3 regions of the Marinomonas sp. 63XJN7_7_ISO-PGPR-S23-202 genome follow, and region 2 is predicted to be linked to each of the others. Evidence: predicted binding sites of a transcription regulator. Region 2 holds the regulator's gene; each other region holds the start of a gene.
The links. Region 2 encodes FNR, which switches genes on or off when oxygen is low (the NO sensors DNR and NnrR bind a similar motif). Its sites were predicted from a motif close to TTGATNTANATCAA; they were not measured.
Positions count from the first base shown of each region.

Region 1: a site for FNR is predicted at 1,892-1,905, ahead of AC0VYG_RS17770 (OmpW family outer membrane protein). Genes of this name have one in related genera too.
Region 3: a site for FNR is predicted at 2,040-2,053, ahead of hpaD (3,4-dihydroxyphenylacetate 2,3-dioxygenase). Genes of this name have one in related genera too.

Region 1 covers NZ_CM149677.1:3,828,443-3,833,542, reverse strand. Annotated here, with positions in the region: gene AC0VYG_RS17780 (mannose-1-phosphate guanylyltransferase/mannose-6-phosphate isomerase) at 1-774, shown strand, start outside; gene AC0VYG_RS17775 (carboxylate/amino acid/amine transporter) at 781-1,659, opposite strand; gene AC0VYG_RS17770 (OmpW family outer membrane protein) at 1,981-2,598, shown strand; gene AC0VYG_RS17765 (bifunctional diguanylate cyclase/phosphodiesterase) at 2,818-5,022, shown strand.
Region 2 covers NZ_CM149677.1:2,571,233-2,576,332, forward strand. Annotated here, with positions in the region: gene AC0VYG_RS11840 (alpha/beta family hydrolase) at 1-375, opposite strand, end outside; gene hemN (oxygen-independent coproporphyrinogen III oxidase) at 538-1,908, shown strand; gene fnr (fumarate/nitrate reduction transcriptional regulator Fnr) at 1,924-2,688, shown strand; gene AC0VYG_RS11855 (adenine phosphoribosyltransferase) at 2,714-3,256, shown strand; gene AC0VYG_RS11860 (YfaZ family outer membrane protein) at 3,356-3,922, opposite strand; gene ttcA (tRNA 2-thiocytidine(32) synthetase TtcA) at 3,933-4,769, opposite strand; gene AC0VYG_RS11870 (SprT family zinc-dependent metalloprotease) at 4,865-5,100, opposite strand, start outside.
Region 3 covers NZ_CM149677.1:2,376,198-2,381,297, forward strand. Annotated here, with positions in the region: gene AC0VYG_RS10970 (aldehyde dehydrogenase family protein) at 1-531, shown strand, start outside; gene AC0VYG_RS10975 (GlcG/HbpS family heme-binding protein) at 664-1,086, opposite strand; gene hpaD (3,4-dihydroxyphenylacetate 2,3-dioxygenase) at 1,091-1,945, opposite strand; gene AC0VYG_RS10985 (helix-turn-helix domain-containing protein) at 2,199-2,939, opposite strand; gene hpaE (5-carboxymethyl-2-hydroxymuconate semialdehyde dehydrogenase) at 3,179-4,642, shown strand; gene AC0VYG_RS10995 (5-carboxymethyl-2-hydroxymuconate Delta-isomerase) at 4,706-5,086, shown strand.

The sequences.
Region 1 (5,100 bases), 1.3 Mb from region 2:
CAAGCACAGATACTGCAGTCGGTGAGTTTGGCCTATCAGGAACGTAAAGAAGATTTAGATTTTATTCGCATCGATGAAGCGAGTTTTGCCGCCTGTCCGAGTGAGTCCATTGATTATGCACTCATGGAAAAAACTGAACAAGCCAAAGTGGTTGCCTATAAGGGGGATTGGAGTGATGTGGGATCTTGGGAGGCGTTATTCGAATACGCTGAGAAAGACGAACACCATAATGCTCTAATGGGGGATGTGATGCTTGAAAGTACCTCAAACAGTTTGGTTAGAGCTGAGAGTCGTTTAGTGGCAACGGTCGGAGTTGATGATTTGGTTGTGATTGAAACGGCAGATGCCGTGCTGGTGATGGATAAGCAGCACTCACAAGGACTGAAGAAAATTGTGCAGCGTATTCAGGCCAGTGGTCGTGAAGAGCATAATTTCCATAAAAAAGTGCATCGTCCTTGGGGCAGTTATGAAATTATGGATATGGGGAAACGTTACAAGGTGAAGCGTATTGTCGTTAAGCCAGGAGAAAAACTCAGCATGCAGATGCATTACCATCGGGCCGAACATTGGGTTGTGGTCTCAGGTTCGGCCCGTGTTTACAGGGGAGACGAGAGCTTTCTTCTCTCAGAGAATGAGTCCACCTATATTCCTTTGGGAGAAACTCACTCTCTCGAAAACCCAGGAGAGATAGCGCTAGAACTGATCGAGGTACAGTCTGGTGGCTACCTTGGTGAAGATGATATCGTCCGGTTTCATGACCGTTATGGACGTTAAACCTTTTTATGCCATTTTGGTAAGGTGCTTGCTGAATCTCTGGTTGAATTTATCGTTCACGACCAAGGCTAATAGGATGATGGAGCCACCAATAGAGAGCCGCAGTATGTCGGCATTATGGTTCCAAAAAACCACATTGACAAAAATACCTGCAGGAATCAGCAGGTTATTGGCAACGGCTAAGGTTCCCACATTGACCATTGTCGCCCCTTTGTTCCAAGCGAAATAACCGACTCCTGAGGCAATGACGCCGAGATAAACAAGGATGCTCCATTGTAAAGGGGTGGTAGGAAGTTTATGAATATTGCCCAGCGCTAAGAAACAAGGAATCACGACGGCAAGAGCACCAAGAAAGAACCAGCCAAATACTGTGCGCTGAGGCAGGTCTGGACGCTCTTTGGCGATGATGCGTTTATAGCCCACTTGACCTGCAGCAAAGCATAAGTTCGCCCCTTGAACAATCAAAAGACCTTTTATGTATCCGTCACTCACTTCTTGGTAGCGAATGGCGACCGCGCCGAGAATGGCAAGTAAGGCACTGATAATAAAACCAATGTTTAAGCGGCGATCTAACAAGTCATTAAGTAAGGTGACGTAAATAGGTGTCATGACGGTAAAGAGTAAGACTTCGGGGACCGTCAAAAAGAGAAAGGACTGATAGTAAAAACCGTACATGATACCAAGCTGTAATGCGCCACAAACCATGAGTTGTAGTGCCACTTTGGCTTCGATTTGGCGTACTTTCAAAAAAGGTAAAAACACTAGAGTCGCGAGCGATACTCGCATTAATACAGAGAACCAGGCATCGACTTGCCCAGCAAGATAGACACCGATTAAGCTAAAGGAAAAAGCCCACAACAGGGTGACAGCAAGGAGTATTGACATGAATCTGGTTTCCAATGTGATGATGGCGTAAGTTTACCGATTTCAGTGTATTAGGTAAATTAGTAAACTTATAATTTTTCTTGGTTTACTAATGTTGTTGTTTTTAAAACCGAAAAAGAGAGATAAGGTTCGGCAGAGTGATAATTAATCGATGTTTTCTGGATTATCAAGTTGCATTTTATTGATCTGAGTGGGTATTTCTCATCTATAAAAAAGCTGGGAAAGAGAAAAATTGATCTAGATTAATATTTTAATGCGAGATCCTTGTTACTTTTCTTGTCATTGAAACTTTGTTTGATCAAGAAAAAAAAGGAATCTATCATGAAAGCTTTACTACCTGTGGCTCTTGTTTCTGCTCTTTGTTCTACCGCTGCTTTGGCGCATCAAGCAGGCGATTTCTTCGTTCGTGGTGGTGTCGCTACCGTGATGCCAAACGAAAGCAGTGATGACGTTAATGCAAGTAATAACGAAGAGCTAAAAATCAGTAACGATACCCAATTGGCTGCCACATTGACTTATATGATAACCGATAATATTGGGGCTGAGTTGTTATTGGCGACGCCTTTTAAACACGATGTCTCCACTGCTAAACTTGGAAAAGTGGCAGAGGTTTCTGAGCTACCACCTTCTTTAATGGCACAGTATTATTTTGGTAAGTCAAGCAGTGGTATTCGCCCTTATGTCGGGGTGGGTTTAAACCACACAGTGTTTTTTGATGCGAAAGGCAAAGGGGCGCTTGCTGGCTCGGATGTGAGTGTGGATAATACTTGGGGGGTTGCTGCACAAGCGGGCGTCGATATGAAGATTAACGATAAACTGTTTGCTAACGCCTCTGTTTGGTACATGAATATTGATACCGATGTTCATATACCTAATCAGACAATCAGTACCAAAGTGAACCCTCTTGCTGTTATGGTTGGCGTTGGTTATACCTTCTAGTTGTTAAGACACCGTAAAGTTTGGAAACCCTGATGCTCGAAAGAGGTCAGGGTTTTTTGTTATCTGAGCTTTGTTGATTTTAACCTATTGCTAAATGGGATGTTGTGTTACGTATTGATATGTAACTTTCGCTACATCTCTTCACTAATTCTATAACGAGAAGATGCCGGTTCTGTCTCATACTTTCTATACCTTTTTTATGGGGATGGGAGTGTATTCTTGACCCGACTTAAACGAAATTTTATCTGTTATGGCGTCTTCTTCTCCCTGCTATGTGTTGGGATATTTTTTACCCATCAAACAGAAGATATTAAGCGTAAAGAACAGACAGCATTGGTCCAAGAGTTTGCGGTCTCACAGGCTCGTGCCATTGAACGTCGGCTCATTACCTCATTGTCTGCCACGTATTTTTTAGCATTGGAGTTGGGGAATTTAGACTCTCCTGAACGATTTGCTTTTTATGCTCATAATATTATCGAGTCCATTGGCGGAATTTCCAACTTACAGCTGGCTCCCGGCGGTATAGTGTCGATGATTTATCCATTAAAAGGTAATGAAGCCGCGATAGGGCACGACATTTTAAAAGATGATAAACGTCGAAAAGATGCGCTGGATGCTATTAAAGATAAAGCACTCACTTTAGCGGGACCGTTTAATTTGATTCAAGGAGGGGTGGCTGTGATCGGTCGTAATCCTGTTTTTATCAAGAATAATGGGGTTGAAGAATTTTGGGGATTCGTTTCTGCTCTGATTTATTTGGAGGATTTGATTAATGCAACCGACTTGCAGGCACTTGAAAAGAAGGGGTTTCGTTATCAGCTTAGCTATTTTGATCCAGACAAAGGACAGAATCATGTGTTCGCTAAGTCAGCGCAGCCACTAGATGATATTGTGACATCGACCCCAATAAATGTGCCTAATAATGTGTGGCGTTTGTTTTTGTCGCAAAAAGAACCGAATAGCTTAATCGTCTATGTGATTGGCTATGCCGTTACCTTGTTAGTCGCTCTATTCGCCGTGTTTAGTTTACGCTACATATTGCTAGAACCTGAAAGGCTTAAACTGATTATTCGCCTTAAAACCCGTGAGCTGGAAAAACTGGCTTTTTATGATCCACTAACGCAATTAGCCAATAGACGTCTTTTTCTTGAAAAGGTGTCCTTTGCCTGTTTAAACAGTGATAAGAGTCGTTGTGCGATTATGTACTTAGACTTGGACAGGTTTAAAGAAATCAATGATAGACTTGGGCACAATGCAGGCGATGTGTTGCTGTTGGCCGTTGCGGCACGTTTAGTGGGCATTATAGGGGGGAAAGGATTGGTTGCTCGTCTTGGCGGAGATGAGTTTGCTATTTTATTGTCCGATTATCGAGACCGTAAAGCGGTTAAGTTGTTAGCTCAAGATCTCTTGAAGTCCATCAATGAGCCTGTCGTCTTACAAGGGAAAAACTATTCTGTATCGGCTTCCATTGGTGTTACTTTGATTCCTGAAGATGGTGACTCATCGGAAGAAGTGCTTGGTCGAGCGGATATGGCCATGTACAAGGCGAAAGAGTTGGGGCGCAATAACGTTTACTTTTTCAAAGAGGGGCTGAAACCGAAAGAGTTCAAACAATATGGGCGACAACAAAATTGCGCGGATTGTTCGAAAAATATTGATGATGAATTGAGCTTAGCCATAGAAAACCAAGAGCTGATGCTTTGCTACCAGCCTTTAATAAACATGAAAAAGGGGGACGTGGTTGCATGCGAAGCGCTGATCTGTTGGCATCATCCTGAAAAAGGTGTACTCCATAATACAGCATTTTGGTCTTTGGCTCAGGAGTCAGAAAAGGCTGTCGATGTCGGTTTTTGGATGTTTGAGCAGGCCTGTTTAATGGTTCAATCTCAATTGGAAGAAGACGGCGTTGTTCAACCCATTTGTTTAAACATTGTCTTTAACCATTTCATCGAGCCTAATTTTATTGATGTCATTGCTTCTATGCTTGAGACCCATAATTTACCTGCTCATTACTTCATATTTGAGTTAGACCAGACCATTGTGATAAATGGTTCAAAATCGGTCATCTCGACATTGGAGGCGCTACGGGAAGTGGGCATATCGGTTTCGATAGATGGTTTTGGTGCCGACGATGCACTTTTATCGACGTTGACAAAGTTGCCAATCGATATGATAAAAATTGCGCCGCAATTCATAAGGCATTTAGAGAGCTCTTTAGTGCAGCAAAGTTTGGTGAGTAGCGTTATTTCTGCTGCTCATAGAGCGAACGTAAAAGTGGTTGTGGAAGGGGTTGAACGGGATACGCAAGTCGCACTATTAAATCGTTATGGGTGCGATATCGGACAAGGGTATTTGTACTCAAAGCCTATGAAAAAGGAGATGTTAGCCTTTTATAGGTTATCGAAAAAAGCGTCAGCTGGTTGATTGAACCTATTAATAGGGGCTCCACTTCAGGAAGCGCTATTAGCTAATAAACACACGTGATAGTCAAAAACGATGAAC
Region 2 (5,100 bases):
ATCAACAGAATCCAAAAACGCCAAACGATGCTTCTCCGGTTTACCAGGAGGGTGAAAAGGAAAGCCAAAGCAAATAACACCCTTCACTCTGCTATCCGTTGTCAGTTGCGTCGCCACTCGCCCTCCCATCGATTTACCCGCAACAATGAGTGGTTCCGAGGTACTAAGGCTCTCCGTAAACTCTGGGATCAACTTATTGAAACGCGGTGGTGGACGCTTTTTGCCAGTGGCTTCTTGTTCGCGCATATAGGCAAAAGTCACGGGTATGACAGGACAGCCTTTTTCTTCTAGCTGGCGTTTAATATATTGCAAAAAGCCATTTTTTGTATGACCAGCTCCTGCTCCATGAGCAAGATAAATAGGAAGTGTTTGCATGGATGTATCCCAATACTAAAAGCGTATGTTTTTTAATCTGAATAAAAATTTCCCTATTGAACCGTAAGATTTTTATTTTGACCTTAAAACTTTGATCCAAGTCATACGAACAGAATCCTCATAAGAGTAAACTGCCATTAGAAAATTTAATAGGAAAATATCATGATCTGGGATCCATTACTCATTCAAAAATACAACTTATCAGGCCCTCGGTATACCTCCTATCCGACAGCGCCGTTGTTCGATGCCTCCATTAGCAAAATTGCTCTCATCGACAGAATGTTACGACCTTCAGACGCCCCAATCAGCCTATACTTCCATATCCCATTTTGCGCCCACCTCTGTTACTACTGCGCCTGCAACAAAATTGTGACAAAACAATACGACAAAGGCGAGGAATATGTGGAACTACTTGGAGAAGAGATACGCCTACGTAGCTTAATGATTGATGCTAATCGCCCCGTGACACAACTGCACTTTGGGGGCGGCACACCAACCTTTTTGTCTGAACCACAGTGGCAACAATTATTTGATGTCATTAATCGACATTTTTCTTTGATCACAGACGGTAGCCAGGATTATAGCGTTGAGATTGATCCCCGCGAGATCAGCAAATCAAAACTAACCCTCTTAACAAATATGGGAATAAATCGCGTCAGCATAGGGGTTCAGGACTTTGACTTATCTGTCCAAAAAGCCATTCACCGAATACAGCCAGTTGAAATGGTAGAAGCGCTCGTCAATGACTGCCGCGAACTTGGCATACGCTCTATTAACTTTGATTTAATTTATGGTTTACCGTTCCAAACTTTAAACGGCTTTAAAGAGACATTGAACACCGTTTTGAGATTGCAGCCGGAACGTATTTCCGTCTTTAACTACGCCCACTTACCAGAACGGTTCCCAGCTCAAAAACGGATTCTAGACAACAGTTTGCCTTCTGCAGAAATGAAACTGCATATTCTAAAAATGACCATTGATACATTAATAGAATATGGCTACGTGTACATTGGCATGGATCATTTTGCTAAGCCAGATGATACCTTGACGGTTGCTCAAAAAGAAGGCAAATTACAGCGTAATTTTCAGGGGTACACTACCCATGCAGATACGGATTTAATTGCCTTTGGGGTATCCGCAATCAGTAACTTAAGCGGCGTTTATATCCAAAACCATACCGACCTGTCTCTTTATCAAAATAGCATAGAAAATGGTCAGCTTCCTATAATGAAAGGTTACATCAGTGATAATGATGATAGAATTAGACACAGAGTCATTATGACACTTATTAGTCAATTTAAATTAAGCTTTCAAACAATAGAACAAGAGTTTAACATCCACTTTAGAGAGTACTTTGCAGTAGAACTTGCCAAATTAAGGCAGCTTGAAGCGGATGGCATTATTGAAATTATTAGCCATCCAGAAGATACTATTATAAAAGTAACAGACAGAGGACGATTACTTATTCGCTGCGTATGCATGGCGTTCGATAAGCATTTGAACAGCGTAGTCAAGTATTCGAAAGTAATATAATCTAGGGAGAGTGAAATGCCCGCAACAACACACACACAATCACGTTTCAGCAGCAAGCTATCTTCTCAATGTCAAAATTGCAGCTTAAGCGCACTATGTTTACCCATTGCTCTGGCAGACGAAGATATCAATCGGCTAGATCAAATCATTGAACGCAAACGTCCCCTAAAAAAAGGGGAAGTGCTATTCCATCAAGGCCAGCCTTTTAGTTCTGTCTTTGCGGTAAGAACTGGCACCTTAAAGACTTTTAACATTACTTCCTCTGGGGAAGAACAAATCACTGGTTTCTACTGCCCTAGCGAGTTGGTTGGCCTAAGTGGTATTGATGATAATACTTACCCTATTTCTGCTAAAGCATTGGAAACGACCACTGTGTGCGAAATCCCATTTAGTCATTTGGAGAACCTTTCCTCACAAATTCCGTCCCTCAAACACCAGGTGTTCAAGGTAATGAGCCGTAAAATCGGCGATGACCAGCAAATGATGGTTCTTCTAGGCAAGAAAAATGCCGATGAAAAAGTGGCCTCTTTTCTGCTTAACCTATCAAATCGCTTTAAAAAACGCGGCTATTCTGCAACATCCTTCCGGCTTTCCATGTCTCGTGGTGAGGTTGGCAATTATTTGGGCTTGGCAGTCGAAACCGTTAGTCGTGTAATCACACGCTTCCAAAAAAATGAATTAATCCAAGTAGATGGCAAAGAAATATCCATTATTGACCTTCCAGAAATGCAAAAACTCGTGGGAGTTGCGCCTGATTGTGGTAAAATAGCTCAGTTTTGAACTACAAACTAGGCGCACTTTGATTATGCTTTATGATGATTTCTACGTTAAGTCATTAATTCGTTCTGTTGAAGACTGGCCAAAGCCAGGCATCAACTTTCGAGATATCACTCCTATTTTTAGCGACCCAAAAGGTATGCGCATGGTGGTCGATGCCTACGTGCATCGCTACATTACCAGCGATATTACTCATATCGCTTGTATTGATGCTCGGGGCTTTCTCATCGCAGCAGTACTTGCGTATGAACTACAAAAGCCGCTGATTTTGATCCGTAAAAAAGGGAAATTGCCTGGCAAAACCATTTCACAAGCATATGACTTAGAATACGGTTCCGCTGAGCTGGAAATTCAGGAACACTCAGTAAAAGCAGGCGATAGTGTTTTGTTATTTGATGACCTGATTGCCACAGGCGGCACTCTATTAGCTGCTATTGAGCTTATAACGAGCCAAGGTGCAGAGGTTAAAGAAGTGGCCGCTATTATTGACTTGCCTGACTTAGGCGGAAGCCAAAAACTCCAAGATAGAAACATACCCGTTTTTAACCTGTGTGCATACGAAGGCGATTGACTGCGCATCTGTCTCTCTTTCTAAAGACTGAAGCTTGATGCACGAGAAAATCAATCAATAAAAAAGGTGGCATTAGCCACCTTTTTTATTTATGCACCTTTAAAAAGCCACATCGGCACCGACAGAAACGCCATCATTACTTTTTTGACGCTGACCACTTTTGTATATGGCCTCTGTCGCACCATAATTAACAAAAACACGGGTGTTGTGCGTTGCCATATACTCGAGGCGAGCGTTATAAGTATACATATGATCCAATCGAGAAATCGTTAGCACCTCAGGAGAATAATAACCCGAAGCGTATATGCTTAAACGATTTGCCATAGGGAAGGTATAACGATACCAACCACCTAACGCAACCGCCAATGCAAGATCATTATTTTCGCCTTTTAAGTCAGAATCTAGAGCATAAAGACGCGCTCCCAGTCCAACCTGCAATGGACCAGTCGCATTTGTGTCCCGAATACCCAGTCCAGCATAAAGTGAAGAGGTATCTTTATCCGTATCGTGCGTTCCCCCCGCATCGATTGAAAAAGGGCCTGCATCAATACTAGCATCCGCCTTCAACAAATCGTTTCTTAAGTCCACGCTAGCATTAGAAGCCAATACCATGGAAGAGCTTAGCAACCCTGCGGTCAACAATAGTGCTTTATTGCTTAGTTTCATTAGAACTTTCCTATAGTGAAATAATATTCAATTTATTAAATGCATCTTCTGATTGTTTTAAGCCTTTAAAGTCAAACAGATCATTATCAGCAAGATGGGAAGGCACCACATTCTGCATAGCGGTAAACATAGAATCGGCTCTTCCCGGATAATCTTTTTCCCATTGCTGAAGCATATCTTTAACCACTTGCCTTTGCAGGTTCTCTTGTGAACCACATAAGTTACAAGGAATAATGGGATAAGCCTTCAGATCAGCAAACGCTTGAATGTCTTTCTCCTTACAATAAGCTAATGGCCGAATAACCATATGCTTTCCATCATCGCTTAACAGTTTAGGCGGCATAGACTTTAACTTACCACCGAAAAACATATTTAAAAAGAGCGTCTCAAGTATGTCATCTCGGTGATGACCTAAGGCAATTTTAGTCGCGCCAATCTCTTCCGCAAACCCGTAAAGTGAACCACGACGTAAGCGAGAACATAAGCCACAAGTGGTCTTACCTTCTGGAACGATTTCTTTGACGATGCTGTAAGTGTCTCTCTCTAAAATATGATAATCGACACCCATTTCGTCAAGGTAGGCTGGTAACACATGCTCAGGGAAACCGGGCTGTTTTTGATCTAAATTCACAGCGATGATGCTGAAATGTATGGGGGCGCTGGCTTGTAAATTTCGTAAGATATCAAGCATAGTATAAGAGTCTTTACCGCCAGACAGGCACACCATCACCTTGTCACCTTCTTCAATCATGTTAAAGTCAACAATGGCCTGACCTGTCAAGCGTCTTAGACGCTTTTGCAGCTTATTAAACTCAAGTTTTTCTTTCGGTTTGTTAGATAAATCCATTATGTACACGCTATAAACTAAATGCCGCTATCTTACTATAATCATTATTTTGTCGCATTAAAAAAGCAGCAACTTGATAAAAAGCTTGCACATCATTAACGCTTTGACAAGCTATCAACAAAATGCAACTTAGTCCCGCACAGCTTGCAAATATACTCAGTGCCTTTTTGTGCTCTAGTATGACGCTGTTTGGTGAAAGTATGCGTTTGACAATGACATTGGTAGTAATAACTGTGTTTTGGAGGAGGAACATCGAAGCTGTGGGTACGTTGTGGCGAAAGTCCATACACCTTGTGCATCACAGCCTGCCATTCTTTACCATGCGGTCGCA
Region 3 (5,100 bases), 200 kb from region 2:
GATGCGCTAACTAAGATTGCTGCTAGCCAAGTCGTTGGCGAGGGCATGAAAGAAGGCGTGACGTTCGGCCCAGTTCAGAATCAAACACAATACGAGAAAGTGAAAGCCATGATTGCAAGCGCACAAGCTTCTGGTGCAGAAGTAATTGCGACAGAGCTTCCACCAGGTTTGAACGGCTATTTCATCGCACCGACGATTATCAAAACATCGCGCCATGATATTGATGTGGTATGCGATGAGCAGTTTGGCCCCGTTCTTCCGGTTATTCCTTACGATGATCTTGAAGAAGTGATGAAACACGCTATTCATAAAGAGTTTGCTCTAGGTGGATCGGTATGGGGAGAGGAATCTCCTGAGCTGGAATGGGTTGTGAATCAGCTGGATTCGGGGACTGTGTGGGTAAATAATCATGCGGAAGTGTTGCCTCATGTGCCATTTGGTGGAAACAAAGGATCCGGTATTGGCGTAGAGTTTGGTATGGAAGGTTTACTCGAGAATACACTACGTAAAGTGGTAAACCGTTCTAAATAACGCAACTGTATCCGAATTCTGAGTAATCGACTGAAAGCGCCTGATGTGATCATCAGGCGCTTTTATTTGTATTGTGCCTAGAATAGCGGCATCGGCAGTATTCGATGCCGATATCTCTGCCAATAAAGACGCTTAGAAAAGGCTGTTTATGGCGCTGGTCGTGCAATCAATATCTTGCAATTCGCTGCCGCCTGAAATGCCAATGGCTCCGACTAGATTGCCCTCGATCGTAATCGGCAACCCGCCACCTAAAAACGTGAAATTCGGTTCACTTTGCAGTGCGAAAAGCGTGTTGTTTTTATCGGCTAGGCGGGTTTGCCAGTCCTTTGTTGGGATCTTAAAGGAGGCCGCAGTAATGGCTTTTTTGCGGGAAACGTCGTAGGAAATACTTGGCGCATGGTTCATGGCAGCGCTTGCTAACACGTTACCAGAAGGGCAAACGACTGTTATACAGATATCAATGCCCAGTGTTTCTGCATGCTGGACGGCAACACTACAAAGTTGTAGTGCTGCTGTTGTGCTTAATGTGTGTTTGATGATTGTTTTATGTTGCATAGTCTCACTCGATTGGGAAAAGGACATTTGCTTGTCCGGTACCAGAACTTGGGAAGTAGTTAGTGATAATTTCAGCTTTACCTTGATAATCTTTCCAACCTAAGGCGCCAAAGAGCATTGCCGTATCATGCATGCCGCCTTCGCCGCAGCAAAATTTAGCGTATTCGGGCAGCATATCTAGAAAGGTTTGTGTCTCGCCGGATTGCCAAAGATCCAATACTCGCAAATCCACTTGGCGATGGAACTCCCGCGAAATGGTAAACGTGCCATTGTTTTGCTCATAAAGATGGTTTTCCCATATTTGATGGGATAAAGAGCCAGAAGCAATCAGCATGACGTTATTGTCACTGCTTTCGATTGCCTCGCGAATGGCTTCTCCAATGAGGCGCGATTCTTCTAAGGAATGCACTGTGCACCACGCCGCGATCGAAAGAACTTTGAAATGTTTGTCCTCGTTCATGTAGCGCATAGGAACCAAGGTGCCGTATTCGAGATCCAAGGTTTCTACTTGATGAGAAATCATATGGACGCCTTTCTCTGTTGCGGTATTGGCAATCAGATCGCCCAATTCTGGGTTGCCATCATAGGAATAGGCAAGGTCTTGAATGAAATGAGGGAATTCATGGCTGGTGTAGACTCCCTCGTAATGGCGATTTGCATTAATATGATGTCCTGCATTGACGAGCCAATGAGTGTCAAGGACAACAATAGTATCGACACCGGCTTCCTTCGCTCTACGTGCTATCTCTTTGTGGCCATTGATGGCTTCTTGTCGACATCCCTCTAACCGACCAGGTTGTTCAGAGAGCAACATGGTTGGAACGTGAGTTACTTTGGCTGCGATGCTTAACTTTCCCATAAAATCTCCTAACAATATTATTTTTATTAACATGTTAAGTAAATGATGTTTTTAACGCGTCTTCAATCTGCTTTCTTATAAAATGAAACTAACGTTGACTTACAGCAATCTCTGAATCAAATTAGGTCACTAGCGTTACCCAGAGTATAAAAAGTTTCTTTCAGGTTTTTATTTGTGTATGTTAACAAGCGCTTTGCTTCCAAGAGAATCCGGCTATTGATCATTTTTTGGATTGACTTCATTGAGGGTCACTTTAAGCGATAAAATGATGGAAGAGTTCTGCTTGGGATTTGATACCGAGCTTGCGGTATATATTCTTCCTATGATTCTTGACGGTTCCTTCAGAGACAAAACATTTACTGGCAATCTTGCTGGAAGATAAACCATCTAAGATAAACCCAACGATTTCTTTTTCTCTCTTGGTTAAATTGGATAAATTTGAGTCAGGTTGAGGCTTAGACAGTGTTAATTTTTTGTCCGTGACCTTGCTTGAGCGAATGCGCTCGTGCGTTTGAATCGCCGTTTTTATTGGGTTTAGGGTGTGGGTTAGCTCGTCAGAAGCCACTTTTTGTGCTCGGTGGTTGTCGTTTGTGGAATACGCAATGCATATGCTTCTACCATCTTGAGTGCCAATCACGATATTCGTCTCATTCTGCCAGCCGAGTTGTTGGTAAAAACTGTCATAGTAGGCTGATTGATAAAACTCCTGTGTTACTAGGCTGTCGAGAGTGACCATCTCTTTGTGGTTTTTTTGGCAAACCAAGTCGTAAACTGGGTCCAACAGATACGCCGATTCGCAATAGATCTTGTCCAGTTTGGACATGGGACACTCGCCAAGAAGAACGGGCTTGTCCGCTTTCGAGTAACTGACAATTTTAATCTCATCAATGACATCAAGGGTTTGGATAGAGTGGGCAACTTGGTCATAGAAGTGTTCTTGACCAATGCTTTCTATCAGGCTCGGTAATGATTGGTATAAGTTTAACGTTACCATTTTTTTCATGCCCTTATTATAAGTTCTTGTTAGGGGACCTCTTTTGATAAATCCGTCTTATTCAAAGGTCAATATTTCATCTCTCGTTCACTGAAAGCCATTTTGGAAATTACTGCACTTTATTTGTCTTTTCCTGACACAGTGACTTGACACTCCAAGGTCATTACGTTTAATTTATTTAACATGTTAATTAAGTTGAGTCAAAAAATACTCGATTTCTTACTTGGAGAAGAATAAAAATGATGAAGAATTTGATAAACGGGAAATGGGTTGAAAGTAAGGAGACGTTTCAAACCTTTAACCCTGCGACGGGAGAAGTGCTTGCCGAAGTGGCCCATGCGTCCGATACACAAGTCGCAGAAGCGGTTGCCGCTGCAAAAGCTGCGTTTCCAGCTTGGGCCAACATGCCCGTTGCTAAGCGTTCTAAAATCATTGAAAAAATGGGGGATTTAATTGCTCAGAATGTCGATGAATTGTCTGCTTTAGAGACCGCTGATACGGGGTTGCCTCTCTATCAAACTCGCAACGCACTTGTGCCACGAGCGTCTAACAATTTCTATTTCTTTGCCGAGAAGTCTCGTCAAATGAACGGTCATACCTATCCAATGGATGACCAAATGCTGAATTACAGTTTGTACCAGCCAACTGGTGTATGTGCTTTGATTTCACCGTGGAACGTTCCTTTTATGACCGGAACCTGGAAAACGGCACCTTGTCTTGCATTGGGGAATACGGCGGTTATAAAGCAGTCTGAATTGTCTCCTTTGACAACGGACTTCTTAGGCAAAATTGCCCTTGAAGCCGGGGTTCCTGCGGGCGTATTTAATGTGGTTCATGGTTTTGGTGGGACAACAGGGAACGCTTTGATTAAGGACCCAAGCGTCAATGCCATTTCTTTTACTGGCGGCACGGCAACGGGTAAACACATCATTGCGAATGCCGGTCTGAAGAAATTCTCCATGGAGCTGGGTGGTAAATCCCCCGTGATGATTTTCGATGATTGCGATTATGAGCGTGCTTTAGATGCCGCCGTATTCGGCATTTTCTCCATTAACGGTGAACGCTGTACAGCCGGTTCTCGTTTGTTTGTTCAAGAAACTATTTACGACAAGTTCTGTGATGATTTCGCTGCTCGTGCCGCCAAAATTAAAGTTGGTGATCCAAACGATATGCAAACCCAAGTGGGCTCATTGATCTCTAAAGCGCATTGGGAAAAGGTCACTGGCTATATCAAGTTGGGCATTGAAGAGGGCGCCAAGCTCATTGCAGGGGGCCCTGATAAACCACTTGATGAGCTTCCAGAGCATCTTAAAGGTGGCCACTTTGTACGTCCAACCGCCTTCCGTGATGTCACCAATAGCATGCGAATTGCCCGAGAAGAAATCTTTGGCCCTGTTGCTGTGATCATCCCATTCAAAGATGAAGCAGACGTTGTGAAGATGGCCAATGACAATGATTACGGACTTGCTTCTTACTTATGGACTCAAGATGTCAGCAAAGTACACCGCATTGCGCGTCAAGTAGAAGCGGGCATGATGTTTGTTAACAGCCAAAACGTGCGAGATCTTCGAACCCCATTTGGTGGTATGAAAGCGTCTGGCACAGGGCGAGAAGGGGGAGATTACAGTTTCGAAGTCTTCTGTGAACCTAAAAACGTCTGTATCAGTATGGGCAGTCATCACATTCCAAAATGGGGTGTCTAGGACACTATTATCATGCAGAGAGGCGAGGTTCTCTCTGCTTTTTTTCGTTTAGAGAGAAACGTTATGCCGCATTTTATTATTGAATACTCAGCCAATCTTGAAGAGAAAATTGACTTTCAACCCATGTTCAAAGCGTTTCACGATTATGTGATATCAACGGGGCAATTTCCTATTGGCGGGGTGAGAAGTCGTGCGATTCGACTTGACCATTTCCGAGTGGCAGATGGTCGAGAGGAATTCTCCCTGTTAAATCTAAATCTCAAAATAGGTCACGGTCGAAGTCAGGAGCTCAAGCAAGAGGTGGCAGAAAATGTTTTTAAGATTTTATGCGACTTTATGGCACCTATTACTGATACCAGCTATTGCCAAATATCATTTGAATTAACGGAATTGGACCCCGTGCTTAAATTCAATAAAAACAATATACATCCGCTTTTTAAGTAATGTCATCAAAAACA